DNA from 3 places in the Providencia sp. UF-224 genome. Region 3 is predicted to be linked to each of the others. Evidence: predicted binding sites of a transcription regulator. Region 3 holds the regulator's gene; each other region holds the start of a gene.

Region 1 (11,533 bases), on a different contig from region 3:
TTTACATTTATCCGTTTCAATGGTCGGGCAAATGATCACCATTTTTTCTATTGCTTTTGCCGTTGGTACACCTGCGATTATTGCAATTACAGGTAAATGGGATAGAAAGCAGCTACTTATCATCGCATTAATTATCTTTGCATTAGCCAATGTTGTTACTTTATGGATGGAAAGCTTTTTGGCAATCAACATTACACGCGCTATTTCAGGCGTCAGTGCAGGTGTCATTGAAGTCATCGCATTAGTTATTGCCGCCAAGTTAGCTGCACCAGAGAAAAAAGGCAGTGCGATAGCTATGATTATCATTGGCTTTAGCATGGCATTAGTGGTTGGTGTTCCACTCGGTCGCTTAATTTCTAGCGTTGTTAATTGGCGCTTTATTTTCCTTGGCATTGGTGTCTTAGCTATTTTGTTTTTGCTAGCAATTCTGTATGCCATCCCCGCAGTTCATGGTGACAAACCCGTTCCACTTACCCAGCAGTTTGCGGTTTTAAAAAACAAAAACATTGCGATTTTATTTGCAATCACTTTCTTGTGGATTAGCGCATTTTCCATTATTTACTCTTACATTTCACCCTACTTGCTGATGGTTTCCCATGTTAATGCTGATGAGATTAGCCAAATATTGCTGGTATGCGGCTTAGCCAGTTTAATTGGCTCCAAGATGGGGGGATGGGCAACCGATAAATTTAGTTATAGTACTGCGATTATTGGTGGATTTTTACTTCATGCGGGTGCATTGATTTTCTTAGCTTTACTTGGCTTTAGTATTAGTACGATTTACCTACTCCTGTTTGTCTGGTCAATGGCGGCGTGGTCTTCTGGACCTGCATTACAATATAAATTAATCAGTTTAGCCCCTGAATCAACAAATATTATTTTTAGCTTGTACACCGCATTTATTCAGTTTGGCATGGCATTTGGTGCAATTGCTGGAGGTCTTGTCATTGACCTTAATGCAATTCATATTTTACCTATTTTGGCAGCAGTAAACGTTTTAATCTCGCTCTCATTACTGTTTTTTGTGATGAAAATGAAAGATAGAAAACAATTAGTTGCCAACTAACTAAAAGATAAAAGGTAGGAAGCCCTACCTTTTATCATTAACTTAAGATGTATGCTCATTTCTTAGCAATTTCGCAGCTTCAACCATGTTGGCTAAAGCTTGGCGAGTTTCCGTCCAACCACGGGTTTTTAATCCACAATCTGGGTTGACCCATAAACGCTCAACAGGAACACGTTTTGCCGCTTTTCGGAGCAGTGCAACAATCCACTCTACGTTAGGTACATTTGGCGAGTGAATGTCGTACACACCCGGCCCAATTTCATTTGGATAGTCAAAATCTTCAAATGCATCCAATAAATCCATATCTGAGCGTGAGGTTTCAATGGTAATCACGTCTGCATCTAGCGCGGCAATCGAATCCATGATGTCATTGAACTCGCAATAACACATATGCGTATGAATTTGCGTGTCATCTTCAGCAATCGCGGCGCTCAGTTTAAAAGCATCGACAGCCCATGTTAAGTATGCCGCCCACTCATTCCTACGCAGTGGTAAGCCTTCACGTAACGCAGGTTCATCAATTTGAATGATACCAATACCCGCTTTTTGTAAATCATCCACCTCATCACGCAGCGCAAGTGCGATTTGTTTTGCGATGGTTTCACGGCTGACATCTTCACGTGGGAATGACCAGCACAAGATAGTGACAGGCCCCGTCAACATGCCTTTGACGGGTTTTTCCGTCAGTGATTGCGCATATTTAGCCCATTCAACGGTAATGGCCTCTGGACGGCTAATATCGCCGATAATCACTGGGGGCTTCACACAACGTGAGCCATAGCTTTGTACCCAACCATTTTGTGTAAATACATAACCATCAAAATGTTCGCCGAAATACTCGACCATGTCGTTACGTTCAGCTTCGCCGTGTACCAGCACGTCGATGTCCAAAATTTCTTGTTCTTTAATCGCCTGTTTGATGTGCTCGCTAATATTTGTCCGGTAATTGTTTTTATCCACATTACCTTTTTTAAAATCTAACCGTAATGTTCTGATTTCGCTGGTTTGTGGGAAAGAACCGATCGTGGTCGTTGGCCATAACGGTAAGTTGAAACGCTCACGCTGAAGCTGCGCACGTTGAGGATATGGGCTAGTACGTTCTGCATCCCCCTCACGAATTGCCGCTAAACGTTGCGCGACGGTGGCATTATTCACTCGCGTTGATGTTTTGCGGGCACGGATTGGTGCGCTGTATGTTTCTAACGATGCGATGTTTGTCTCTGTGGGTTGATTGAGTGCTTTACTCAGTAGGGCAAGCTCTTCACATTTTTGTAATGCAAACGCAAACCAGCTTTTCACTTCCGCATCTAAACGCGTTTCATCATTCAAATCAATGGGGCTGTGCAACAGTGAACAAGAGGTTCCCACCCACACTGAGCGCTGGCCTAGCAGCGGTTTTACTTGGGCAAATTTTTCACCCAGATCCGCTTTCCAGACATTACGACCATTAATCACGCCTAGTGATAAAACCCAGTCAGCAGGCAGCGCTTGGTGCAGCTTTTTAATATCATCTGACCCCGCCACAACATCTACATGCAAGCCCTGCACAGGTAATTGTTTGATGATATCTAAATGATGACTAATGCCATCAAAATACGTGGTAAGTAGTAGTTTTACTTGACCAGATAGCGCTTGATAGGTTGATTGGTAAGCCTGTTGCCATTCAACGGGTAAATCCAGCACTAATGCAGGTTCGTCAATTTGCACCCAATCAATGCCTTTTTCAGCTAAACGCGCCAATATTTGTTGGTAAACTGGCAATAATTCATTTAGCAGAGATAAACGATCGAATGATTCACCTTTGACCTTTCCTAACCATAGGTAGGTGATTGGCCCTACAATAACTGGCTTAATTTTGTGCCCTAATGCAAGTGCCTCATCAACTTCATCAAACAATTGATTCCAAGATAGGGCGAATTTTTGCCCTTTTTGGAACTCAGGCACAATGTAGTGGTAGTTCGTGTTAAACCACTTTGTCATTTCACCTGCTGGTGCGGGAGTTCCTGTTGGCGCACGACCACGGGCAACTCTGAATAAGGTATCTAAATCAATAGAACCATCTTTATTTTGATGGCGTGGTGGCACATTGCCTAATAATAAACTGGTTGTCAGAATTTGGTCATACCAAGCAAAATCACCAACGGGTAATAGTTCAACACCCGCATTTTTTTGCTGTTCCCAATGACGAACACGCAACTCATGACCCACAGCTAAAAGCGCAGATTGGTCAATCTTGCCTGCCCAATAATCTTCTTGTGCTCGTTTTAGCTCTCTTTTCAGACCGACGCGTGGAAAACCAAGTGTATGATTTATAACAGACATATTGACCCCTTAAAATATTTAGCCGTCTAGATGTTTACACATCCATAATCAACAGGTACTGTATAAAGCACAAGCGCAAATATTTCATTGTCACCGTGAAGGTTTCTCATGATCGAATTAAAACATTTAAAAACATTGCAAGCGCTCAGCCAATACGGTTCATTAGCGGCAACAGCAACACACTTGCACCAAACACAATCGGCTCTGTCACATCAGTTTAGTGATTTAGAGCACCGGTTAGGCTTTCGCTTATTTGTGCGAAAAAGCCAGCCATTACGTTTTACGCCACAAGGGGAAGTGTTACTGCAATTGGCACAGCAAGTACTGCCATTGGTCAAAGATGCCATTCGTGTCTGTAATGAGCCGGGGGTTTGTGCGCTGCGTATTGCTATCGAATGCCACAGCTGCATCCAATGGCTAACACCTGCGTTGCAGCAGTTTAGGCAGACTTGGCCGCAAGTGAGTGTCGATTTCAAATCAGGTGTAACTTTCGACCCACAACCTGAATTGCTTTCAAGAGAGCTCGACCTTGTGATGACATCCGATATCCTGCCTGACCAAGGTATTCATTACACGCCTATGTTCGATTATGAAGTGAAACTGATTGTGGCAAGTGACCACCCGCTCGCGAAAAAACCGCAAATAGCACCCCACGATTTAGCGGATGAAACCTTATTGCTCTACCCTGTGCAACGGGAACGCTTTGATGTTTGGCGTCATTTTCTGCAACCTGCGGGCGTTTCACCGAACGTAAAAAATGTAGATAATACGCTGATTCTAATTCAAATGGTCGCGGCCAAAATGGGTATCGCTGCATTACCCCATTGGGCAGTTGATTCCTTTGAAAAACAAGGATTGATTAAAACTAAAACGTTGGGAAGTGGGTTGTGGAGCCGACTGTACGCTGCATGCCCTGAAGGAGAACAGCGCCAGCCAGCTATTGAGGCATTTACTGAGACCGCGACGGATCACGCTGTGGAGAACCTTTCGTATGTGAAGCCCGCGAAAGTATCCAGCGCTTATGCACCCAAAGAGACGCAATTATTAGGCTCGATCCAATGGTAAAACTCAACCAATTAGGATGTTGCTGCCAAATGGCGAAATTCACTAATAAACCAGCTGGAACCATCATGTTATTCATGATAGCTAGGGTTCCAGCATCTACTTTTGTCGCCCCATAGTTCCACATAAAATAACCAATACCGGATGCAGCAACACCAAGCCACAGTAGCACTCCCCATTGGAGGTTTGTGGTTGGCATCATGGATTTATTACCAAACAGTAACCAGCCAATGAGTGCCACTAAGGTTGCGCCCAGATAGAACCACGAGAAAGCCTGATGTTGAGGAATGGGATGTACCTCCATCAAACGCTTATACCCTACCTGCCCGATAGCAAAAAAGATATTGGCTAATTGCACGAACAAAAGCCCTAGCCAGAACGATTCACTCAAATGATCATAGCGAATAATTGCCGCACCAATCACCGCCAACAAAGAGCTAAATAAATACCCTTTACGCAGTGGCTGACGCTCTAATAAATCATAAATTAGTGTGACATACAGTGGCGTTAATACTGTGAATAGCAAAAATTCCGCCACAGTTAGGTATTGATAGGCATGGAAAACAAATAGGTACATGATCCCAAGCTGGCAAGCGCCCACTAACATATAGAGTGAAATCACTTTAGCGCTAAATTGACGCCAACGTAGGAAAGGTAGGAATACCATTGAAGCAAGGCCAACACGCACTAACACTGAAAACCAGCTGTCGACTTGGCCTGCTAAATATTCACCAATCAAACTAAAAGACGCTGCCCAAAGCAGCGTCGTGATAACGAGTAACCACATAATGCTGTATTCTGTCTCAAACTAAAGAATGTTGAGTAGAATACTCGGTTTTTCGTTTTAATGCTCTTTTTCGATCAGCACGGCTTCTAATAAATCCAAGTCGACCAATAAAGATTGCAGGGTTTCATTGCTGATTTTTTTCGTCGCACGTAAGTGATAAAGTTCACCACGTTCAGCACGCAATGCCGTCAGGCGAAAACGTCGTTCAAGGTCTTCAATTTGCAAATTATGTTCAATTTCATCTTGCCCCGCCGTACGGCGTCTCAAATAACCCGTTACACGAGAAGCGACTTCACTGATATCTTCTGAGTCGAGCTTTTCATCCACGTCCGCAGATAAACGCTCCTCCATTTTATTCAAACTGACAATCGCCACTTCAGCCATTTTAGCCTTCGCCATCCGAATTTCGCTGGCATCCGCTTCTTTGTCGCCCACTTTAAAGTTTCGCAGTAATAATGGCAGTGCTATCACCCCTGCAAAAATGGAAAACAAAATAACTCCCGCAGCGATAAACACAAGCTGATAGCGGGCAGGGAACGGTGACCCATCCGTTAAAAATAGCGGTATAGAGAGCACACCCGCTAAGGTAATTGCCCCGCGCACACCCGCAAATGACGCCAACCACAGTTCACGCACAGTATAATTCGCAAATTGCAGCGGTTTTTTCTTTAAGAACAAACGGCTAAACCTTTTCATCAGCCACAGCCAACAAAAACGCAGTAATAACAAGGCAAAATAAATCGCAGCAACCGCGGTAAATAACATCCATGTCTCAACACTTGGGTCGAGATCTGCTTGAATAACCGATGTTTCCCATATACCAGGCAACTGTAGCCCTAACATGATGAAAACTAAACCGTTAAATACAAACTCTAACATCGACCAAACGCTATCCGCCCGCAAACGCATCGCGAGAGGTGCATTGCGGATCACGCCAGATTTAGTGATTGTCATCCCTGCCGCAACGGCAGCTAAAATACCAGAAAAACCAATATGTTCAGCAATCATGTATGAGGCAAATGGCAGCAATAACATAAAGACAATTTGCGTCGCAGGGTCATCCCCACTCCAGCGGCTCATTAACCGTAAGGATTTACTGTACAACCACGTTACAATAATCCCTGCTAATAAGCCCCCTACAGCAACTTTGAAGAACTCAATAGTCACCCCTGAAGCGCTAAACACCATAGTTCCCATCGCAATAGCAACAGCAAATTTCAATGCCACCAGACCGGAAGCATCGTTCATCAATGCTTCACCTTCAAGGACACTCATCATGCGCTTCGGAATTCGCCCTTTTCCAACGATAGAAGACAACGCAACCGCATCTGTTGGCGAAAGTACCGCAGCAAGTGCAAAGGCAGGAATCAATGGAATGCTAGGTAGTAACCAGTGAATGAGGAACCCCATTCCCACAACAGTAACTAAGACCAAAACCAGTACGAGAATAAAAATTTCTCGGCCATTTTGGAAAAATTCGCGAGTGGGTGTTTTCCAACCATCAACAAACAGCAAAGGTGGGATCAATAGAACCATAAACAATTCAGGATCAAAGGTGACATGCAAGCCAAATTGCGGCCAAGCCAACAATGCACCAATCGCGATTTGAATAAGTGGAAGCGGAATACGGATAGGAAGAATTTTAGCGGCAACCCCTGAAACAGAGACGGCTAAAATCAAAATAAGAATAGTAAAGAAAATTTCCATGTTGCCCTTACTGATTAACCAGACGACCAGAACTCAAAATTGCCTGCCGCCGCATAGTAAGAGATAGCACCGTCCAGACCTCGATTATGACAATCAAGCGGCTACGAGTGGAAAACAGCACATCCACTTAATTCACCGCTCTATGTCTATTCTATCGCTAGCCACCGTTCTATGGGAAAAAAATTTATACATTGCGATTAATCAAAATAATGCGTTACAAGACGGTAACAACCCCCGCCTTGTAACTAGAATTAACTTTAGATTGCTAAGTCAGCAGCATAAAATGCCACCAAAAGGACCGCAATCACAACAGTTCCGATATTCAGTTTACGCCATTCACCTGCACAAATACGACCAATCACTAACGCGGCGAAGCCAAGCATAATACCCGTTACGATATTGCACGTCAGGACAATAAACACTGCACACAACAGGCCAGACATTGAATCAACAAAGTCATCAAAATCTAATTTTGAAACGTTGCTTAACATTAACAAACCAACGTACATCAGTGCAGGTGCTGTCGCATAAGCCGGTACGAGGTATGACAATGGAGATAAGAATAGGATTAACAAGAATAAAACACCGACAACAACGGCGGTTAAACCAGTACGACCACCTGCGGCGGTACCAGCAGCGGACTCAATATAAACCGCCGCGGGTGAAGCACCAATTGCACCTGCAAAAATGCTGCTTACAGAGTCAGCGGTTAATGCCTTTCCGCCGTCAATGATTTGCCCGTCTTTATCTAATAAGTTAGCTTGCCCAGCTACTGCGCGGATAGTGCCCGTCGCATCAAATACTGCCGTCATTACCAATGCCAATAAACTTGGTAATACCATTGGCTGTAATGCCCCCATGATATCCATGTTGAACACCAACGAAAGGCCATCATCACCCAGTGATGGTAATTTAAATAGGCCTTGATATTTCACCGAAGGGTCGAAAATCAAACCAATGATTGAAATCGCAATAATCACTAATAACACGCCACCTGGCACACGGCGTTTTTCCAATCCGAAAATAACAGCGAGACCCGCGAGTGACATTAAAACAGGGAAAGAGGTAAATTCACCTAACGCGACAGGTAAACCTGCATTTGGGTTTTTAATCACTAAACCGACACCATTTGCCGCGATCAGTAATAAAAACAGGCCAATACCAATTCCCGTCCCATGAGCAATCCCCATTGGCATGTTGCGTAAAATCCAGCTACGAATGCCTGTGACAGAAATAATCGTAAACAGACACCCCATTAGGAACACCGCACCTAACGCAACAGGAATACTAATTTGCTGACCTAAAACTAAGCTGAAAGCGGTAAAGGCGGTAAGTGAAATGGCACAACCAATGGCCATCGGCAAGTTTGCCCATAACCCCATGAGTAATGAACCAAAACCCGCCACTAAACACGTTGCAATAAACACGGCAGTAGGCGGGAAACCGGCCTGCCCCAACATACCAGGCACAACGATAACAGAATAAACCATCGCTAAGAATGTCGTTAGCCCTGCGATGATTTCACGACGAACGGAAGAGCCGCGCGCGGTGATCTTAAAAAATGAATCCAATTTGCAGTTGGATGAAGCCTGTTGGCCTGACATGGTATACCTCTGCTGTTAATGGTAATCGAACATTTTAAAAGCCAGTAAGTTTGTATGCCCATCTTGCTGACTTATCACACATTCGCTGACGTAAACGATTACGTTTTTATAAAAACCAAATGAATTAAGGGAAAAAACCTCAATAAAAACAATTGCGCAATCGTTTGGCTTAAAAATAAGAGTAAGGCGTATTGTGAGGAGAGCAATTATCGTTCGAAAACGGGCAAATGATCAAGTGTTTTTAGTTTTTTGCATGCATCTCATTCCATTTTCAACCTAGAAAAATAGAATACCCGCCAAAGAAAAATTCAGTTATGTGAATAATACCGATTTTTACTCACCTTTTATTAATAATAAAATAAGTGGAAATAACTAATTCAGTTTCATATAGACTTTGTTTAGATAGCACGATTATTTTCTTTGGTATAATCACCGAATATTTGCTTACAAAACGTTTAGCTAACTCATTATTATTTCATGGTAAAATAGTTTAAACATGCATTATAAAATAATATTTTTTAACAGAGTAAATATATCCGTTACTCAGTAAATATTATTTTTAAAAATATAAACTAAATTATTATTTACCATGGTTATTGTTTTATTTTTATCACAACGAATTAAAGTCTTAAATGAATATGTCAAATAAAAATACACCATCAATCACGTTACAACAGGGTGTTTTGCTGCTTTTTATCTGTTTTCTTGCTCTATATTTACTCCCTGGTATTTATAGCCATAGCCCATGGAAACAAGATGAAAATTACAGTTTTGGTATTATTCAAACCATGTATGAAACAGGGCAGTGGCTCGTTCCAACCAACGCGGGCGAGCCCTTTATGGAAAAACCCCCGCTTTATTATTGGGTCGCGACCCTAACCTCCCATTTATTTTCAGGGGTTATGCCACTTTATGATGCGGCACGAACCGCCAGTTTGTTTTTCTCGGTGGTTAATTTTTCATTTTTTATTCTATTGGCTCGCCGCTTTTTTATTGCAAAAGACTTTACCGATACCCGTATTTGGATTGCATTTGCACTGTATGCTTGTGCGCCAGGGATCCTCCGCCATAGCCATGATATGTTTACTGACGTCGCCCTAATAGCAGGTGCAACAATCGGGCTTTATGGGTTATTAGGCTTGATCCAACAACAAAAAATGGGCATGTCTGCCATTTGGCTTTGCCTAGGCACCGTTGTAACGATGCTCTCAAAGGGCGTCTTTATCCCCGGTGTTCTGTGGATCTGTCTGTTATTAGCCCCTGTATTTTTAGCCCAATGCCGAACAAAACAATTTTGGCTCTACAGTTTTGCTGCTGGGTTGCTCGCCCTTCTTGCTATTCTCCCTTGGCCTATTTTACTTTACTTGCAACACCCTGATTTATTTATGGTATGGTTTTGGGAAAATAATATCGGGCGCTTTTTTGGGTTTTCTGTTGAAAAACTAGGTGCAAAAGCAAATTTAACACGTATTCCTGCGGCCGTTTCATTGTTTGCCCTTCCATCCGGTTTGCTGGCTGTGGCTTACTTCTTACGCCACCCAATTCAACGCTTAACTAATTCCAACGCCTACTTACTGACGCTATTCCCACTCTTAGGTATCGTTTTTTTGCAAATCTCAGCATCCGGTCGGGCATTGTACCTTCTCCCTTTTATCGCACCGATGGCCATTATTGGCACCCCTGTGCTGTTAGCGATCCCTGAAAAAGTCTTAAATGGGCTTTCGCGTTTCTGTGCGGTATTTTGGTCATTAGTGGTCGTGTTTTTGTGGATCAGCTATTTCATTGTACTAACGGGCCACCATCAAGAATATTTAACACTGTTTAGCCGCTGGCTTCCTATGAGTTACCAAATGCCTTTTTCCGCTATCACTTTTTTCTGCGGGGTATTTATTACACTTGTTTGGTTCTTGCGTAACCGGATCATCCCAAACCTTTCCCCTGCGTTTCAAATGATGAAAAACTGGGTGCTTGGTCTCTGCACTGTTTGGGGCGTGATCTTAACGTTATTTTTGGGTTGGATTGATTACACAAAAGGTTTCGAAGGGGTCTTTGTCGATTTAAAACAACATTTAGCAGGGCAATATACTGCTAATGATTGCATGGCTTCCGATAACATTGGTGAATCTGAAGCTCCAATGTTGTACTACTACACAAAAGTTTTGCATCAAAGGCAAGATAGGTTCGAAAAACCCGAACAGTGCCGCTGGCTAATCGTGTTATCAAAAGAGGTAAAACCAGCGCCACAAGGCATGAGATTATTTTGGCACAACCATAGGCCTGATGAATACCGTGAAAATTTAGTGGTTTATAAAGTCACAGAATAAATTGAAGCGGGTGCAAAAACACCCGCTAAAAACTAATATGTCGTTTGTTCAGTAACTTGGGCACTATATTTCTCACGGGTAAACCACAAGAAAATAGCGGCAGACAAAATCAGTAAAATAGGTAAGCCTGACGGCGAAATTGATGTCGCCACCCCTGCGAGCAGAGGCCCAGATAAGTTGCCAATCCCCCACAACATCGCTGCTGCTGCATTCGCAATAATCAGCTCATTCCCTTTAAAATATTGGCCAATTTGCACCAATGCAATGGTATAAATTGCACCTGCCGTTGCACCCAACACAAATAATAATACCCAAATTAAATAAGGCTGAGTGATGGTGAAAGGCAGTAAAATACTGGCAGCCAATGTCACAACACCACAAATTCGATAGAGTTTCTCTCGATTCATATGGTCGGCCAACCAGCCAAAAGGCAGTTGCATAATTGCATCACCCGCTAAAATCGCACTAATCATTAAGGCAGCTACCGCTTCCGTGTGCCCCATTCCCATTCCATAGATAGGGAACATGGACAAAATTGTGCCATCAAAAAAAGCGAAAAATAAAATTCCGCCACAAATTCCCGGAGCAACTCTCACAAATTGAATAATGGAAAAATTTGATTTTTCTGCTGAGGCAGCAATACGATCACCCACTTTTTGAT
Region 2 (11,533 bases), on a different contig from region 3:
CTCCCCACTGTTTTTGCTTAATGAGGTCAACATCTTCAATATTGGCGCTTAATGCTGTGAATTCGAACGGGAACTCTGGCTGGATATTCATTAATAAAGATTGAGTGACAGTAAATTTTTTGATGGATAAGCCAGACAGCCAAGATGGCGCGGGCTCAGCAAAAAAGGTCAGCCATGTTTCTGGCAAGGTATATAAAATGCCACCTAATTTACCTTCATTAATGGTAAGAAGTTGGTCATTACGTTGCCAAGCACCACTTAAATTAAATACGCCTTTGTTGTAGTAGCCTGATAATTTATTGATGTTGAGTTTGTCTCCATCAATATTTAGGTCACCAATTAGTGTACTAAGTTGCTGATCTTTGATGACCAACTGGTCAACGTTAAAGCTGATTTTACTTTTAGGGCCTGTCCAACTGCCTCTGACCAAACTGAGTTGATCGATTTGTGCACTCAGCCCTGAAAGCGCCCAGTCTTTTCCTTGAATATCAATATTGGTTAATTCAAGATTTTTGATTTGAATGGTTCTATCGCTATTAATCGCATCAAATAATGTATCGAAATCAACATTGTTTTCCCAGCCAACCTTATTCATTGCCAAGGAATCAATGGTTATTGCCCCATCAGTAAACACTTTTCCTTCACCCACAATATAACCGTTATTCAGGTAGGCACTTGCTTTGCTGATTTCAGTGACTTGCTCTTGCAATTTTCCAGTCAGCGCGACATTTTTAAATGGTAATTCATTAATTTTTAACTGGTTAGCGGTAAACCGAAAATCACCATAGCCAAACGGGTGATTAACTGTTGGTTTCCATGGCGTGATCCCACCAGTAAAGCCCGTGGCGGAAATGGTTTCATCACCTTGTTTAAGGGTTAATTGGCTATTTTCAAATTGCAGAATACTCGCCGAAATAGGCAGTGGTGTTGATTCAGGGGATACGGTGGTGGAAAGCTCACCTTGTGTGATGACGAAGCGGTGAATTGCTGTGCCGCTGAAGATATTGCGCCAATTCACATCAACCACGATTTGGCGTGCATCTAAGGACAAATCTTTGTTTTGTGACGCTAATTTAACATCTTGGAAGATGAATTCCCCGGGATTGGAAAATTCATGGCCCATAATCCCTACATGGATATCGTAGTCAGTAAATTTGCTAAGGAATTGGCTCGAATAGGAAGCGCCCCAGCGCGTTTGTAATCCTATGTAGGCGGCGATAAACAATAGCAGCAGTAGCAAGAATGCGTAGGTAACAAATTTAATTAACCATTTCACAGCTAACTGCTCCTCAAATTTGCGGGGGAATGCGTTTAATATCGCGACAATTTAAGGATAGCATACAGAAGAACCGCCAGAATATTCAACTCTAGCGGTTTAGATAAAAGATTATTTTTCGAGTGGGAAAACTAAATTCAGCACAATTGCCGTTAATCCGCCTGCGGCAATACCAGAAGAGAATAAGGTTTTCAGCCAATCAGGGGCAAATTGCAGAATTAACGGCTGTTGTGAAACGCCCATGCCAACGGCAAGGGACAGCGCGATAATCATAATCGCTCGGCGGTTGAGTGGCTCACGGGAAACAATACGCACGCCAGATGCTGCAATGGTACCAAACATCACAATAGTTGCACCGCCAAGAACAGGCTCAGGGATTTGCTGTACAAAACCCGCAACAGCAGGGAATAGCCCCAGCAAAACAAGCATTAATGCGACGATATAACCCACATAGCGGCTAGCCACACCCGTTAACTGAATAACCCCGTTGTTCTGACCAAAACAGGAATTAGGGAAAGTATTAAATACGGCAGAAACCATTGAGTTTAAGCCATTTGCTAATACACCACCCTTAATGCGTTTCATATAAAGTGGGCCGCGGACAGGTTGCTCTGAAACGTCAGAGGTTGCGGTGATATCACCAATGGTTTCCAAAGAGGTCACCATAAAGATTAAAATCAGTGGGACTAACAGGTTCCAGTCAAATAACAGCCCGTAATAAAAAGGCTCCGGAACAGTAATAAAGGATTGGTTTGGCTCAGTCGGCTGCGCATTTGGCAACATATCCATCCACCACGCTGCAAGGTAGCCCACAGCCATTGCAATCACCAAAGAGGCAACGCGCAAATACGGATTTTTTTGGCGATTGAGTAAAATAATGACCGCAAGAACGATGCCCGCCAAAATTAAATAGTCGGGGGAACCGAAGGTGTTATCACTAATTGCGCTATAGCCACCGCCAATGGAGGTTAGCCCGACTTGGATCAGCGATAACCCAATAATCATCACGACCACACCAGACACCAGCGGGGTAATGACGCGACGTGCTAAATGCAAGAAGCGAGATAAAATGACTTCAGTGAGTGCAGCGACTAATAATGTACCAAATAGTGCTGCCATCATGGATGGAATATCCGCCCCGCCTTGCTTGAGTGCAACACCGCCCATGATTAAAGGTGCAACAAAGTTGAAACTGGTTCCTTGAATAGATAACAACCCTGAACCAATCGGCCCCCATGCTCTGATTTGAATTAAAGAGGCAACACCAGAGGCAAATAAAGACATGCTAATAATGCGTTGGGTATCGTGTGCAGGCAAGCCGAGGGCTTGGCAAATCAGCATGGCGGGGGTGATAACAGCAACAAACATCGCGAGGAGATGCTGCCCAGCCGCAAACAGGGCTTGGGGAAGCGGTGGCCTGTCTTCTAATTTATAGATGAGCTCGCTCTGGGTATTTATGGTTGATTCTGTATTTTGTTTTTCAGACGTTGCTGTATTCATTGCCTTCATTTCCCACCAACAAAAAACGCATTGTAAAGCGATCAAATTAAAAAGCAATCGTTTGCGCAAAATAAATATTGTAAATAGTTAAACTAAGTTCATCACATTTTTATATCTTTTAACTTGTATTTATAACAGTTTTTTTTTCTAATCTGTTCACCTGTTTTTGGCGTTTTAAGGAAGATATTAACGTCTTACTAATATTTTATAATTTTAACAACAGACGAGGTACGTAAATGTATCATCTTGATGTCTACGGGACTTTGGTAGCAGCAACACTAGTACTATTGCTTGGGCGGAAACTCGTTAAAACCGTTCCTTTTTTAGAAAAATATACAATTCCAGAGCCTGTTGCAGGCGGATTGTTAGTTGCTTTTAGTCTACTTTTGCTGAAGCAAATGTTTGACTGGAGCTTATCTTTCGACTTATCACTGCAAGAACCGATGATGTTGGCTTTCTTTGCCACCATTGGTTTAAATGCCAACCTAGCGAGTTTGAAAGCAGGTGGTAAAGCCCTGTTTATCTTTATTTTTGTGGTTGTCGGCTTATTACTTGTTCAGAATACAGTGGGGATCGCCCTCGCTAAATTGCTGGGACTAGACCCATTAATGGGGTTACTTGCTGGTTCAATCACGCTGTCTGGTGGTCATGGTACAGGCGCAGCATGGGGAAAAATTTTCTCCGAGAGCTATGGTTTTAAAAGTGCAACCGAAGTTGCAATGGCCTGTGCAACATTTGGATTGGTCTTAGGTGGGTTGATTGGTGGCCCTGTTGCACGTTTCCTAACGCGAAATATCCCTACGCCAGGTACCTTAGAAGACGATAAAGACGTACCCACCGCGTTTGAAAAGCCACAGTCAGGTCGTATGATAAGCTCAATGGTGCTCATTGAAACTATCGCTTTAATCGCAATTTGTTTACTGGTCGGTAGCTACCTTTCGGGTTTATTAGCGGAAACAGTTTTCGCTTTACCAAAATTTGTGTGTGTTCTTTTTGTTGGTGTGATCCTCAGTAATGGCTTATCCATACTGGGTTTTTATCGGGTATTTGACCGTGCAGTTTCCGTATTAGGTAACGTCAGTTTATCGCTGTTTTTAGCCATGGCATTAATGAGCTTAAAATTATGGGAATTAGCATCATTAGCAATTCCAATGATTGTCATTCTTGCGGTACAAGCGTGCGTAATGGCAGGATATGCGATTTTTGTCACCTTCCGAGTGATGGGTAAAAACTACGATGCTGCTATTTTAGCGGCGGGGCATTGTGGTTTTGGTTTAGGTGCGACACCAACGGCGATTGCCAACATGCAAGCCGTAACGGATAGATTGGGACCATCTCACTTAGCATTCTTAGTTGTGCCAATGGTTGGTGCATTCTTTATTGATATCGTGAATGCTATTGTCATCAAATTGTATTTAATGTTACCCGTTTTCCCGACGATTGCGGGATAATTTATATTCTAATCATTGATAGTAAAACAGGTATTGCCGTGAATAAGTTCACGGCAATTTTCGTTTAAAGAGATGTATTCAGCAGTTTGATTATTTGCTTAAGCATGCCCATATTGTTCGCGCTCAGGTAGCCAACGTTCAATAATTTGTTGTGCATTTTCAGGGTATTGCTGTTGAATATGGCGGGCGATCCGTTGCACTTCTGGCAACATATATTGATCACGAAGTAAGTCTGCCACTTTAAATTCCGCATTACCTGTTTGCCTTGTGCCTAATAACTCCCCCGGCCCACGAATTTCTAAGTCCTTCTGGGCGATGACGAACCCATCATTGCTATCACGTAACACTTGTAGGCGCTGTTTTGCAGTATGTGTGAGAGGTGTTTTGTACAACAGTACGCAGTGAGAAGCAATCGCGCCACGACCTACGCGGCCTCTTAACTGGTGAAGTTGAGCAAGGCCTAAACGTTCAGGGTTATCGATAATCATTAGACTGGCATTCGGGACATCAACCCCAACCTCAATCACGGTTGTTGCGACAAGTAGCTGAATTTCATTATTTTTGAATGCCGCCATAATGCTTTGCTTTTCCGCAGGCTTCATTCGCCCGTGGACTAAACCCACTTTAAGTTCAGGGAGTGCAAGCGCCAATTCTTCACTGGTTACCTGAGCCGCTTGCGCTTCTAATAGCTCGGAATCTTCGATAAGCGTACATACCCAATAGGCTTGGCGACCTTCATCAATACAGGCTTGGCGTACACGTTCGATAATATCATTACGTCGTGTATCCGGGATGGCAACGGTCGTTACGGGCGTTCGTCCCGGCGGGAGTTCATCAATCACCGAAGTATCTAAGTCCGCATAGGCTGTCATCGCCAATGTACGTGGGATTGGCGTAGCGGTCATAATGAGTTGATGAGGGTGGAACCCTTGTTGTTCACCTTTTTCACGCAGAGCGAGGCGCTGGTGAACACCAAAACGGTGTTGTTCATCAATGATAACCAGCCCAAGAGCATTAAACTTCACTTGCTCCTGAAAAATGGCATGTGTACCAACCACCATCGAAACGTCGCCGTTTGCAATAGCTTCTTGCTGTTGTTCCCGTGCTTTGCCCTTTTGTTTGCCTGCAAGCCAGCCGACTTTGATGCCTAATGGCTCGAGCCATTGTTTGAAGGTGTTAGCATGTTGTTCCGCTAAAATTTCAGTCGGTGCCATTAAGGCGACTTGTTTACCATTCTCGATAGCACAGACTGCGGCTAGTGCAGCGACAAGGGTTTTCCCCGATCCCACATCCCCTTGGATTAGGCGCATCATTGGTGCATCTTTCGCAAGATCAGCTTCAATTTCCCCCACCACACGGTTCTGTGCATTGGTCGGTGAGAAAGGCAGCTGTGCGAGTAACTGTGCTTTTAGTTTACCGCTAGAGGTGAGCCGCTGTGCATACAAACGTTCGTTACCTGCTCGGATCGCCAACATGCTTAAGTGGTGAGCTAATAATTCTTCAAGTACCAAACGTTTCTGCGCGGGGTGATGGCCTTTTTCTAGCTCACTGAGTGCCACATTCGGTGGTGGATTATGAAGAAGCCGTATTGCATCAGGCAGGCTTATCATGCCACGACTCAGCTCTTCAGGAAGTAACTCTTTAATCTTTCCGTTATCAAGCATGGTCAGAGCTTGATCCATGATTTTACGTAACGTGGCTTGGCGAACGCCTTCAGTTGTAGGGTAAACTGGCGTAAGGTTTTCTTGTAATGCGATGTTGCCCGTATCTTGGGAGACTTTATATTCAGGGTGAATAATTTCAGGGCCTGTATTACCTCTGCGAATTTCACCATAGGCGGTAACTTGCCGGCCTTCTGCTAAGTTGTTTTTCATCGCAGCAGAGAAATTAAAAAAGCGCAATGTTAAGTTGCCAGTGCCATCAGTTATGAGGCAGGTCATCATGCGCTTTCGGCCAAAAACCACTTTTGTTTGGAGTACTTCACCAGTAATGGTGGCAGTTGTTCCAGGTAGAAGGTCTTTGATTTGGTACAAACGGGTATGGTCTTCGTAGCGCAGAGGAAAATGAAGAAGTAGGTCTTGAACGGTGTTCAAACCGATTTTACGCATTTTTTCTGACTGGCTAGCACCAATTCCATGTAGAGAAGTCAGTGAAATGGTATCAAGTAACCCATTATTCATGTTCTTTCCTTTTCCTTAACCAAATTGTTGTCTTTTCATTTTTTCAGTTAGTTGCATTTGTACCCACCAATCCTCAGTGGCTTCAATTTGCCCTTGTTCATTGATATGCGGGCGCGGTAAACCTTTGCGTTTAGCCACTTCGGCGAGCACGGGGTAACCCCCTTCAAACAGCCACTCTTGCTGTTCTTGTTCAGATAAAACGCTATGTTCGCGATCATACATTCCCGCTAACTGCCGTTGTCTTTGCGCTTCATAGAGTATTAAGGCAGAGGCGACGGAAACATTCAATGATTGAACCATGCCTGCCATGGGAATGATAATGTGCTTATCTGCCAGTGCGAGCGCTTTTTGTGAAATGCCTTTTTTCTCTTGCCCCATCATAATACACGTTGGGCGGGTGTAATCAATTTCACGAAAATCAACGGCATGTTCGGACAAGTTTGTCGCTAATACCTGCATGTTTTGCGATTTTATTTGTGAAATAGCCTCTTCAGTTGACTGATGAGAGATAACTTTTACCCAACTGTTACTGCCAGCGGCGGAAGAGACGGATAACTTGACGTGTTGATCTGGCCAAATAGCATGGATCTGGTGAATCCCCACAGCATCAGCACTGCGGACTATCGCAGAAACATTATGGGGTTTATGGATTTCTTCAAGGCAAATTGTGAGGTCTGGCTGCCGCATCGCCATCATTTGGCAAATGCGGCGATAGCGGCGTTCATTCATATTCGTCAGTTACGGTTTCGGCTTACGCGTAGAACATCTGGCATGATACGTATTTTGCGCATAACATTTGCCAGCTGAACACGGTTTTTAGTGGTAAGGCGGATAAAGGCGCAGTATACGCGGCCATCTTTTTCCTCAGTATTCATGCTCTGAATGCTTGAGTTTGCATCATTAATTGCAGCCGTAAGGTTTGCTAATGCACCTTGATGGTTAATCATATCTACCTTGATTTCAGCGATGAAATCGGCGTCTGTTTCGTTATCCCATTCAACGGCCATAAATTTATCAGGCTCTTTTTGGTAGCCACGGATATTACGGCAAGATTCATGGTGGATAACTAGCCCTTTACCGGGGCTAATATGCGCCACGATAGGGTCACCAGGAATTGGGCGACAACATTTTGCAAAAGTGATTAAGACGCCATCTGCACCTTTAATAGAAAGCTTATTGCGGCTCTCAACGACAACCTGATCTTCAGGTGTGCTTTGTGGGTTGTTTTGCAAGTTCCTTGCGACAACCACACTCATTGCATTGCCTAAGCCAATTTCGGCGAGTAGGTCATCAATCGAGTTGAGCTTCATACGCGCCAGTTCTGCATCAATATTACTTTGTGGAATATCGGTGAGTTTATTACCAGCTCCTAGGGCATGATTAAGCAGCCGGCGACCAAGGTTAATCGAGTCTTCGCGTTTTAAGTTCTTCAGTAATTGGCGAATTTTGGCGCGAGCTTTTGAGCTGACGACAAAATTAAGCCAAGCGGCATTTGGACGCGCACCCGGTGCAGTAATAATTTCAACAGTTTGGCCACTTGTTAATGATTGCGAAAGTGGATACGGTTGGCGGTCAACACGCGCACCAACACAGGCATGCCCAATATCGGTATGCACTGCATAAGCGAAATCAACAGGGGTTGCACCCGTTGGCAATTCAACAATACGACCTTCAGGAGTGAAAACGTAAATTTCATCAGGGAAGAGGTCTGATTTCACGCTTTCGATAAATTCGAATGAACTCCCCGCACTTTGCTGTAATTCAAGCAGGCTTTGCATCCAGCGCTGCGCCCTGACTTGGGCGGTCGTGCCTTGCTCACCTTGCTCTTTATAAGCCCAGTGAGCAGCAACCCCCATCTCTGCCATTTGGTCCATATCTTCTGTACGAATTTGGACTTCAACTGGCACGCCATGCGGCCCAATTAAGGAGGTATGTAGGGATTGATAGCCATTGGCTTTAGGAATGGCAATATAGTCTTTAATACGCCCCGGACGCGGTTTGTATAAGCTATGCATCTGGCCTAAAACACGGTAGCAAGTATCTACATCTTTGACGATGACCCTAAAAGCATAGATATCCATGATGGAATGGAAACGCTGCTCTTTTTGGTGCATCTTGCGGTAGATAGAATATAAGTGTTTTTCTCGACCACTGACACGACAAGGAACACCTGCTTCAGTAAGTCGACCGTCAATCTCAGAGAGAATTTTTTGGATCATCTCTTTGCGGTTACCACGAGCCGCTTTAACGACTTCTTTGATAACTCGGTAACGGTTAGGGTAAAGCGCTTCAAAACCAAGCTCTTCAAGCTCAGTTTTTATATGATGTATGCCCAGCCGATGTGCCAGCGGGCTATAAATCTCAAGGGTCTCACGAGCGATGCGACGACGCTTATCTGGCCTTAAGGAGCCTAAAGTGCGCATGTTGTGAGTGCGGTCTGCCAGTTTTATCAAAATGACGCGAATGTCTTTGACCATCGCCATAATCATTTTGCGGAAGTTTTCTGCTTGAGCTTCTTTTTTGTCGCGAAAGTTGAGCTTATCAAGTTTGGAAACACCTTCAACAAGACCTGCGACGGTTGTTCCAAATAATTCTTCTATGTCCTGAAATGTAGCTGGAGTATCTTCTATCACATCATGAAGTAGCGCTGCCATTAATGTTTCATGGTCCAGACGCATTTCAGCAAGAATACAAGCAACAGCAACAGGGTGAGTAATATAAGGCTCACCACTTGAACGGGTCTGTCCTTCATGGGCATCCCGTGCGACAACATAGGCTTGTTTTAGTAATTCAATTTGCTCTTTAGGGAGGTACTTTTGAATAACTAAATTAAGGCTTTCAAACAGATACAAGGCAGACCCACCTTAGTAATTAGCGACGACCTTCAGCAATAGCAGAAACTGCCTGCATTTCAGCCGCTTCTTGCTCTTGCTGTTCTTGGCGTTCACGCACATCCAAAATGTGACCGTTAATTAAACCTTCTTCTACTTCACGTAGCGCGATAACTGTGTGTTTATCGTTTTCTTCAGGAACTAAAGGATCTTTTCCACCGGTTTGTAACTGGCGAGCTCTGCGTGCTGCGACCAATACGAGGTCAAAGCGGTTACCAATTTTTTCTACTGCGTCTTGAACAGTTACGCGTGCCATAAGTGTGCTACTCCAAAAGAAATAAAAAAATGACCTGATATGATACTGAAACTATTCTCAGTCTGCTAGTAATTTGCTGATTAAAGCATCATGTCTCTGAACTTGGCGCCCTAATCTCAAGCGTTCAGTGCGGATAATGGATTGTAAATCGCCTAATGCAGTGTTGAAATCATCATTAACGATAAGGTAATCATACTCGTTGAAGTGCTCGATTTCACCTACTGCTTGTGACATTCGTTTTTCAATTACTTCATCACTATCTTGGCCTCGGCCGCGTAGTCTGCGATAAAGTTCGTCTTTTGATGGTGGGAGAATAAAAATACTGCGCGCTTCTGGCATTCTAGCCCTGATTTGTTGCGCTCCCTGCCAATCTATATCGAGAAAAACATCCACACCGCTTTTTAAAACGTCTTCAATGATAGGTTTAGACGTCCCATAGTAATTTCCAAAGACACAAGCGTGCTCTAAAAAGTCACCATTTTCGACCATTTGTAAGAAATCAGTCTCTGATACAAAGAAATAGTGCTCACCATGAACTTCACCAGGGCGTGCAGCTCGTGTTGTATGAGAAACAGAAACTTGCGTGTCATACAACGGTTGTGTTTTCAATAGAGCCTGAATGAGGCTTGATTTACCCGCACCACTAGGCGCAGAAACAATATATAACGTACCTTGTATCATGATGATTTCTTGAATAGTCGAGGGTTAAACATAAAAGATGGTGATAAACCCCACATAGTATACACATACTTCCATCAACATGCAGCGATATCAATAAAACATGAATAACAGAGAATAGAAATTTGATCTATGAGTAATTTGCGAGCCGCTTCCAGAAATTAATTGTTTATTCCTGCAAATCTTATTTGTCTTGCGAAGCTTTTCGCAAAAAAACACATTTTAGTGTGAGAGTTAAGAAGAATGCTTTCATGCTTCAAGATATAAAGCGTGGTGGGTATATGGAGTAGTTAGTTATTCACAAGGAATTGTTATGGCATATTTTATGGATAAATTAGCATTGATTGTAAGTATCTGGATTATTGGTTTTTTATGGATTGGCGGAGCAGCCTTTGCTTCCAGTAATATTGAATTAGATGAGCGCTGCAAATTAGGTAGTATAAGTAAAATTGAGAGAGAAAGTGGCCGGCTAGGCGCTCAGCTACAGCAATGGAATCAGGTTTATCGGTTATCTGGAAATAGCCAAATAAGTGATGAAGCTTATGACCAATTACTTTATCAGTGGCAATCTTTACGTCGTTGTCTGAGGCTCTCTGAAGAACTTCCCGACGTTGTGCTACCTAAAAAGGTACAGCTGACGAAGCATCCTATTCCCCATACAGGGTTGAAAAAACTCACAGAATCTAAGGTATATGAATGGGTCGACTCTCGCCGTGAAATTTGGTTACAGCCGAAAGTTGATGGTGTGGCAGTTACTCTTGTCTATCAAAATGGCAATCTCGTTTCCATGATCAGCCGTGGAAACGGCACCGAAGGCCTTGAGTGGCGCGGTAAAGCAGACTTTATTTCGGCTATACCAAAGCAAATTGATTTACAAAACGAGGTTATTTTACAAGGTGAGCTTTTTTGGCAACTGAGTGAACACATACAAGCAAAGGATGGGGGAGTAAACGCCCGTAATAAGATAGCAGGTTGGCTAATGCGCAAGAAAAGCCCCAAAAAAGTGGAACCCAATATCGGAATCTTTATTTGGGCATGGCCAGGTGGTGAATCAGAACCTAAAAAGCAATTTGAGTATCTAGCTCAGCTAGGATTTCCCTTAGTAAAAAAACATAGCCACAAAATTGAAAATAAAGGCCAAGTAAAGAAATGGCGTGAGCACTATTATCAACGTAACCTGCCTTTTGCTACGGATGGCATCGTACTAAAAAGTTATCCATTTCCAGATGTATTTGCATGGCAACCAAATCAAAATAGCTGGGCTGTGGCATGGAAATACCCATTGCGTCGGGTAGTTTCAG
Region 3 (8,829 bases):
AAAAACCGACGACTAGCGTGTCGAACGTAGCAGGACAACTTGCTCAGGTTGCTTATGGATCCACATAATTCGTGTGGCCATACCCACCGCAGCGGCACTTAGTCCAATAATAAAGCCTATCCAGAAACCTTTTGGTCCCATCGCTGGCCCAACATAGTCTGTTAGGGCTAAAATATAGCCAGTAGGTAAACCTAACAGCCAGTACGCCGTGAACGTAATAAAGAAGATTGAACGGGTATCTTTATAACCACGTAAAATCCCTGCGCCAATGACTTGCACGGAATCTGATAACTGATAGATAGCGGCATAAAGCATTAAACTTGATGCTAGAACAACCACTTCAGGGTTTTTGTTATACATCATTGCAATTGGTTCACGGAAAACAGCGGTAAAAATTGCCGTAATCGTTGCGACCATTAAGCCAACGGCAAGGCCTGTATAAGAAGACACTTTAGCCGCTTCGGTGGATTGCTGACCTAAGTTATAACCTACGCGAATGGTTGCAGCGATCCCCAGTGATAATGGGAACATAAACATCACTGAACTGAAGTTAAGCGCAACTTGGTGTCCAGCAACGGCAACAACGCCTAATGGTGCAACCAACAGTGCGACAACAGCAAATAATGTGACTTCGAAGAACAACGCTAAGCCAATTGGCGTACCTAACACAATAATTCGCTTTAAAATTAATGGATTTGGTGATGTGAAAGGAACAGTAGGGCGAATATCGCGCTGAGCCGAAGCACGTTTCACATACCATCTCATCATCATGCACATAGCCCAATACACTGATGCCGTTGCCACACCACAGCCTACACCGCCAAGAGCAGGGGCACCGAAGTGACCGTAGATAAAGATATAGTTAATTGGAATATTGACCATTAAGCCCAGAAAACCAATCACCATCCCCGGCTTAGTTTTCGAAAGACCTTCACATTGGCTACGGTAGACTTGATAGAATAAATACCCCGGCGCCCCCCACATGATGGCATGTAAGAAACGAACGGATTTATCGGCAAGTTCTGGATCAATGTGTGGCATGTTGCTAATAATAAGTTGGCTATTATAAAGCAAGCACATAATACCTAAGGCTAAAAAGAGTGCGAGCCATAGACCTTGTTGAATTTGATCGCCAATTAAATTACGGCGGCCGGACCCGTTCATTTGAGCAACGATAGGGGTCAACGCCATTAGCAGTCCCTGACCAAAAAGAATAGCTGGCAGCCAGATGGAGAACCCAACTGCAACTGCGGACATCTCGATTTCACTGACGCTACCTGCCATAACCGTATCGACAAACCCCATGGCGGTTTGTGAAAACTGAGCGAGAACGATAGGAATACCGAGAGCCAACAAGCTACGCGCTTCTGTAAAATATTTCTGCACGCATACACCTTTATAATAAAAATAATGAAGAAGAAAAAACGAGAAAAATAAATGATTTAGCAATAAATCAAAGTGTTATTAAAAACCCTTTATTCTATCCATTTTATCAATGTATTCCAATAAAGATATACTGCCTATTAATGAAAGAGCACATTTGTCTCTTTGTGTATTTGATTACAGGCAGTTATTCAGTCTGTATCTCACCACTCAAATAAGATAGATCTCAAAAAATTCTTAGGTAAACTGGACTCATTAATTCACGACACAGAGAGTCATTATGTTTACAGGTATTGTTCAAGCGACCGCTCCAATTGTTGAAATTACGGAAAGAGCGAATTTTCGTACTCATGTCATGAAGTTTACCCCTGAATTACTGGTTGGTTTAGAAACGGGCGCCTCTGTTGCCCATAATGGTTGCTGTTTGACGGTCACTAAAATTGATGGTGAAAGAGTTAGCTTTGATTTAATTAAAGAAACACTCCGTCTGACTAATTTGGGTGCGCTACAAGAAGGCGATGTTGTCAATATTGAACGTGCCGCGAAATATGGTGATGAAATAGGTGGTCATGTGGTGTCTGGGCACATTATGACAACCGCAGAAATCAGTAAAATTTTCACTTCAGAAGATAATCATCAAATCTGGCTATCAATTCATGATAAAGCATTGATGAAATACATTTTACACAAAGGGTTTGTCGCGATTGATGGTATTAGCCTAACGGTTGGGGATGTTATCAATAACCGTTTTTGTGTACACCTAATCCCAGAAACGTTAGAAAGAACGACGTTGGGGCAAAAGCGTTTAGGGGATAAAATTAATATTGAGATAGACCCACAAACTCAGGCGATTGTTGATACTGTAGAGCGCGTGCTTAATCAAAAAGAGCAAGAAAAATTGTTGCAGCAGGGCAATGATTTAACAGAAGAAACTAAAGTAGATTAATAAGTTATCAATATTTTGACATTATTCAGGCTATAGCAATACTCTTTTTACTATAGCCTGAATAAAAATAATGAAATTTTAGATTTGGTAGGATAAAGGTGCTTAATCAAGTGTAAAGTTGTCAGAAATATCGAGTCAATAACACCACAGACTGCCAAAACAGCTAATTTGATTAAAACCTTGCCCTATTAGTTAGTTATTTTTCACTAAAATTAACAGAAAAACTGGCATTATCACGTTCAATCGCTTCAACTAAACGCCTAAAATGTGCGCTATTTTTGTGCATTTCAAGTGCATGGGTGCTTTCCCATTCTTCAAAAACAATATAGCCATTTTCTTTAGCCATAAGATCATACTGAATACAACCTTTCTCACGGCGGCTTAGTTTTGCTAAGTCACGAACGATTTCCCTAGTTAAATACCCATCCGTTCTTTCAGTTGTAATTTGGGCATACACAACAATACTCATTCCGTTCTCCTTATGTATTAAGAACTATCTTAATGGGTACTTGGTTTTTGTATTGTAAAAAAGCGAATAATCGGATTTTAAAAAGGCCGACGGGGTCATAGTGAAGTATCTTTTGAAATCACGGTAAAAATGAGACTGATCATAATAGCCAGTTTCAAACCAACGATAAGTGTCTTGATCTATCACCATACTTTTTAAAACATGCTCTAAACGGCAATTGATCTGGTAGCGTTTAGGCGTAATGCCATACTCTTTGAGAAATTCTTTTTGGATAACCCGCAGGTGTAGCCCTGTTTCATCGGCAATGTCGGTGATTTTTTTCGTAGGATTACGATAGAGCAACTCAATGATGTCATCAGTAAAATGTGGCTTTTTGCTGGCTTTAGTTTGGGTAAAGCAATCTAACAATTCCTTAAAAGAGGAATTCGCGAGCGCTTCAAACCAGTTATCTTGCCAAATTTCACCAAGGGCAATAGGCCTATCTGTATAATTGAATATACGTTGGGGTAATAAAAAACGTAAGGCATCATGGCGGATACGCAGTACCATGGTTTTTGCATGGTTAGGGTTTGCTGTAAATGTGTTGATTCTTGGAATGATGAGTTGAAATGGGTTAGTCGTGGAGTAGCCATCGGCGGACATGCAAATTGGATCTGATGAAATCCAAATCTCAGCCCCTGTCCCTGGAAATATTTTAATCGCACTGGTGAATTCTTTGATAATCAAAATAGAACTAACAAAGCCTTTCAATTCATCTGGCGGATAATATTGTTTCAACATCATACTTGAGCACTCATTATTTGATATGGCAATGATAGCGTTTTTTGACAAGAAAAATAACCATTGAAAACATGAGTTTTAGAAGATAAAAAAATAAAATGACTTTTTATTAGTGGAATACGCTTTAATTAGGTAAAAGTGGTTAGTGAATGATGCGTTAAAGCGCATTTTTAAGCAAATACTTCCTGTTACTGAATATGACAAAAGTGCCGCCAGTGCCTACAGTTAGCTTAAGAATAATATATTTGGTGAACGGTCAGTTTGTAATTAAAAACTGCGCCGCATAGCTGCGGCACAGTGTATAACGAATCTAAAGCAATTAATTTGCTTGGCAATCTGCTTGCTTCAATGTTTTTTCACATTTAACAGCACAACGTTGCATAAAGTAACCAATCGCCATTGGGATAATAGTAAAGGCCATCACACCCGTTGTTGCAAGAAGCGGGTCAAAGGCTAAAGCAGAAACTAACAAACTTGCCAAGAAACATAAGCCAAGTTGTAAGGCGTTTTGTAAGGCGGCTGCTTTACCACTTGCGCTAGGGAAGGTATTTAACGCTTTTGAAACGGCTATTGGGTACGACGCCCCGTTCATGGCAGCCATAAAGCAAAATGGAATTAAAATCATGGTTAATGATGGTGTGGTATAGATAGCCATGATGAATAAGATAGACATGCTAACCGCATAACCAATTAATAGTAGCGGGAATAAGGTTTCGGCACGTACTTTGGCTAAAACTAAACGGCAACCATAACCACCAACAATGAAAGCAAGAGTTTGGGGGATGTAGCTTAATCCAATATCCGCAGGGTTAAAGCCCATATTGCGCAGAATAAACGGCGAACCGGTTAGCCAAGCAAAAAAGCCCGCACTGCAAGAGGCATAAACTAAAACGTTGCCACTGAAGATTGGTGAGCTCAGTAATTTACCAAATGAAACTTTGGCTTGAGGCTGGTTTTCATCCTCGTGTTTTTTGACAGACACATTTTTGAGGAAAAACGTTGGTAACAGTAATAACACACCGACAGCCATCAAGATTAAAAAGATAGCTTCCCAAGTTTGGTGTTCGAGCACCCATGCTCCTAATAACGGCGCAAGTGCAGGGGAGAGCGCGACTAATGGCATGATTGATGCAAACACTTTTTGGGTGCTTGCCTCATCATAGCGGTCAATAACAAGGGCTTGCCATAAAACGGCGGCGGAGCAAACACCAACGGCTTGTAAAAAGCGTAAAGTTAATAACTGTGTTGCTGTAGTGACCCAAAAAATTGCCAAACTGCTCACAATAAAGATAGTCAGCCCAACAATTAACACTGGTTTGCGGCCAAGTTTGTCTGAAAGTGGGCCCCAAAGTAGCTGAGCAAACGCGAAGCCCGCTAAAAAGATACTGAGAGAAGCACTGATAGCCCCTTCGGTTGTGTGCAACGTGGTCTGCATTGCACCAAAAGCAGGCAGGTACATATCAATGGCTAAAAACCCCAACATGCTTAATCCAGCAAGATATAGCATAAATCCAGGGGAATTTTTTTTCGCAGTCGTCATAATTATTTACTTATCTGATATTTAAAAAAATGTTAACGGTAGTGCCATTGTATAGGCTATTTTTTTGTCTTGTGAAACGGTAATATTTGGATCTTGCCATCAAAATATTTGAAAGGAGATGCTATGTGGTCTGCTCATGCTCTTGAAGTGATTGATGCGGTTGCTCGGACGGGGAGTTTCAGTGGTGCCGCAGATGAGTTACACCGCGTGCCGTCGGCAATTAGCTATACAGTTAAACAAGTTGAAGAATGGTTGGCAGTCCCTTTGTTTGAACGGCGACACCGAGACGTTGTTTTAACCGAGGCAGGGCTGATTTTTATTAAAGAAAGCCGATCTGTTATCAAAAAAATGACAGAGACCCGTCATCAATGCCAACAAGCTGCGAATGGCTGGAGAGGTCAGTTCAGTATAGCGGTAGACTGCATCGTTAAGCCTCAACGCACCGAACAGCTTATCCTCGATTTTTATCGTCATTTTCCTGATATTGAATTGTATATACACCCCGAGGTTTTTAATGGTGTTTGGGATGCATTAGCTGATGGTCGAGTAGATGTCGCCATTGGCGCAACACGGGCTTCACCAATTGGTGAACGTTATAGTTTTCGAGATATGGGGTTTATGTCGTGGATGTGTGTTGCAAGCCCTGACCACCCTTTAGCGAAAATAGGGCATAGCCTAACAGACGATGAAATGCGTGAGTATCCAAGTTTGTGCTTAGAAGATACATCTCGCAGCTTACCTAAACGCGATACTTGGGCGTTGGATAACCAACGGCGTTTAGTTGTCCCCTATTGGGAAAACGGCTTAGCCTGTTTAGCTAATGGGCTGTGTGTGGGGATGGTACCTGAACATCGTGCAGCACCATTGTGTGCTGAAGGTAAATTGGTAGAATTGACACTGGCACAACCATTTCCATCAAGCCCATGCTGTTTAACATGGGTAGAGAAAAATACCTCTCCTGCGCTGAGTTGGTTATTAGATTATCTTGGTGATAATGAAACGCTCAACGCGGAGTGGTTATCAACATAAGTTGAGTTATCGGCGATAGTCAATAAATGGCCCGTCAGCAACAGAACGGCGCTCAACGAGACGAGGGTGAACTTCAATAGTTTGAGCGTCTTCGCGCTTATTCACAATACGGTCTAGTAACATTGCGAACGCCATTTGACCCAAACGCTCTTTAGGTTGGTGGATTGTTGTCAATGCAGGGGTGAAATAGCGTGCGTTTCGCACATTGTCGTAACCGATGATGGAAATGTCTTGTGGAACACGCAAGCCCATTTCATCCGCGGCGCAAATAGCACCCATAGCCATGATGTCACCACCACAGAAAACAGCAGTAGGGCGCTGTTTATGGCTTAAAATCTGCATCATCGCTTTATAGCCAGACTCTGGTTCAAAGTCCCCTTGAACAATCCACTCTTCTTTTAAGGTCACTTTGGCTTCTTCCATGGCTTTTTGGAAGCCAGTCAGACGACCAATCCCTGTATTACGCTCAAGGGAGCCTGGGATCACACCAATGTCACGGTGACCTCTATCAATCAGGTAACGCCCTGCGAGATAGCCCCCATGGAATGAATTGTCGATAATGCTATCGGTGAAATCCCCGCGGGAAGTTCCCCAATCCATCACAACCATTGGAATATTACGATAATCTTCAAGCATCCCGATAAGTGTATCGGGGTATTCGGAACACATAACCAGCAAGCCATCGACACGTTTTTGCGCCAACATCTGTAAGTAGGCTTTTTGTTTACCAAGATTATTGTGAGAGTTACAGAGGATCAGTGTATAGCCTTTTTCGTAGCAGCTATTTTCAACGGACTCAATAACTTCTGCAAAGTAAGGGGCCTCACTTGATGTTGCTAACAAACCAATCGATTTGGTGTGGTTCACTTTTAAGCTACGGGCAACCGCACTAGGCGAATAATTGAGCGATTTGATAGCAGCCCAAACTGCCGCTTTGGTATCATCAGCCACAAAGCGCGTTTTATTAATAACATGGGATACGGTAGTGGTAGAGACGCCAGCGCGTTTCGCCACATCTTTAATCGTTGCCATGGGGGAACAAAACTCCTGACCAACTATAGGTCTCTCTAAGAATTCTAGTTAAAAAATTACCTGCATATTGATGCATAGATCCTTTGCTGGCAATAATTTAGCGATTTGTTGTCGATTTTGTCTGATCTAGCGCAAAAACGAAAGAAATAATTGATGTTATAACATGTGATATAGACACTGGTTTTGCTTTTTTGGATGTGTATACTCAGTAACCTTAATGTTTATGTGGTTATCATTAATTCAATTTTGTTAGGATGAGAGGAACTCATGGATACAGATGTTAAATATGGAATACTAGCAGCAGTGGGTTCATTAGCGATGATTATTTTCATTGCTGTACATTTATTTTAGTTGTGTTTCATCTTCATTGGGTGAATAAATAAGGGCGAGTAATAACTCGCCCTTATTCTATTGGGAAAACATATTAAATTAAGCTAAGTTTTCTTCTACAAATTTCCAGTTTACCAGTGCCCAGAAATTTTCTAAGTATTTAGGGCGCGCATTACGGTAATCGATGTAGTAAGCGTGTTCCCAAATATCAACCGTTAAAACTGGCTTGTCGTCACCTGAAATAGGTGTTGCTGCATTGGAAGTATTGACGATTGCTAAGCTGCCATCGGCTTTCTTAACTAACCAAGTCCAACCTGCACCGAAGTTTTTGGTCGCTGCATCCGTAAATTGCGCTTTAAACTCAGCGAAAGAACCAAATGCCTTATTGATAGCATCTGCAACTTTACCTGTTGGCTCGCCACCTGCATTTGGCGCTAAGCAATTCCAATAAAAAGTATGGTTCCAAACTTGGGCGGCATTGTTAAATACGCCAGCTTCAGATGTTTTGATGATTTCTTCTAAAGATTTACCTTCAAAGTTAGTGCCTTTGATTAAGTTGTTTAAGTTAACAACGTAGGTATTGTGGTGTTTACCATAGTGGTATTCTAAGGTCTCAGCTGAAATATAAGGTTCTAAAGCATCTTTAGCATACGGTAGAGCGGGAAGTTCAAATGACATGACGTACTCCTTGATTGCTTTTGTAACAAAACATATGGGTGTTTGCTCGTAAAGTGAGCGAAATATTGTGCTTCGTTGTTTATCTACAGTTTTTTGCCAAATGGCCTGTATGATTCTTAATATGTTAATAGTAACACGATTAACCCTATAAAGGGTAAAGGTAATCGCGTTGATAAGTTAGTAATAAAAATGACAGCGTATGATTACCTCTTGTTGGCATAGTCGTCATGATTGAACCAAAATAAGAGAGTCGTGAAGGAAAAAATATGTAGGCGAGTTTTCAGTTTAAAGGGGTAGTATGTCGTCACTTTGAATCATTATGGAGAAAAAAATGAGCCTAATTTACGTCATGATTTTAAATTATATCAAACCATTAGAAGATGTAGATGCAGAAATGGACAATCATATTAAATGGTTGGAAAAAGGCTATGAAGAAGGGGTTTTTATTGCCTCTGGAAAGCAAGTTCCTCGAGTCGGTGGCATTATTCTTGCAAAATCAGATAACTTAGAAAAATTGCAAGAGCGTAATCAAGAAGATCCATTCCAGAAAGCAGGCCTCGTTGAAGTAAAAATCATAGCCTTTGATGCATCAATGAAGCTGGATGGCTTAAACGATATATTCTGATGAGTTGATTAGCTCCT

Evidence for each region. Region 3 encodes PurR, which represses purine synthesis genes. Its sites were predicted from a motif close to CANGCAAACGTTTGCNTG; they were not measured.
Region 1: a site for PurR is predicted at 8,636-8,653, ahead of AC4IFO_RS19010 (NCS2 family permease). Genes of this name have one in related genera too.
Region 2: a site for PurR is predicted at 2,827-2,844, ahead of gltS (sodium/glutamate symporter). Genes of this name have one in related genera too.

The regions. Positions count from the first base shown of each region.
Region 1 covers NZ_JBSICC010000028.1:15,118-26,650, reverse strand. Annotated here, with positions in the region: gene AC4IFO_RS19035 (MFS transporter) at 1-1,066, shown strand, start outside; gene metE (5-methyltetrahydropteroyltriglutamate--homocysteine S-methyltransferase) at 1,109-3,388, opposite strand; gene metR (HTH-type transcriptional regulator MetR) at 3,497-4,453, shown strand; gene AC4IFO_RS19020 (carboxylate/amino acid/amine transporter) at 4,338-5,237, opposite strand; gene AC4IFO_RS19015 (Na+/H+ antiporter) at 5,295-6,944, opposite strand; gene AC4IFO_RS19010 (NCS2 family permease) at 7,202-8,548, opposite strand; gene AC4IFO_RS19005 (ArnT family glycosyltransferase) at 9,187-10,872, shown strand; gene AC4IFO_RS19000 (MFS transporter) at 10,905-11,533, opposite strand, start outside.
Region 2 covers NZ_JBSICC010000014.1:70,244-81,776, reverse strand. Annotated here, with positions in the region: gene AC4IFO_RS14415 (AsmA family protein) at 1-1,276, opposite strand, end outside; gene AC4IFO_RS14410 (uracil-xanthine permease family protein) at 1,388-2,776, opposite strand; gene gltS (sodium/glutamate symporter) at 3,013-4,227, shown strand; gene recG (ATP-dependent DNA helicase RecG) at 4,326-6,407, opposite strand; gene trmH (tRNA (guanosine(18)-2'-O)-methyltransferase TrmH) at 6,423-7,136, opposite strand; gene spoT (bifunctional GTP diphosphokinase/guanosine-3',5'-bis pyrophosphate 3'-pyrophosphohydrolase) at 7,142-9,259, opposite strand; gene rpoZ (DNA-directed RNA polymerase subunit omega) at 9,279-9,554, opposite strand; gene gmk (guanylate kinase) at 9,612-10,235, opposite strand; gene ligB (NAD-dependent DNA ligase LigB) at 10,546-11,533, shown strand, end outside.
Region 3 covers NZ_JBSICC010000011.1:329-9,157, forward strand. Annotated here, with positions in the region: gene AC4IFO_RS11990 (MATE family efflux transporter) at 13-1,386, opposite strand; gene AC4IFO_RS11995 (riboflavin synthase subunit alpha) at 1,664-2,329, shown strand; gene AC4IFO_RS12000 (putative quinol monooxygenase) at 2,526-2,798, opposite strand; gene AC4IFO_RS12005 (helix-turn-helix transcriptional regulator) at 2,823-3,581, opposite strand; gene punC (purine nucleoside transporter PunC) at 3,898-5,121, opposite strand; gene punR (DNA-binding transcriptional activator PunR) at 5,242-6,147, shown strand; gene purR (HTH-type transcriptional repressor PurR) at 6,154-7,179, opposite strand; gene sodB (superoxide dismutase [Fe]) at 7,609-8,187, opposite strand; gene AC4IFO_RS12030 (YciI family protein) at 8,519-8,812, shown strand.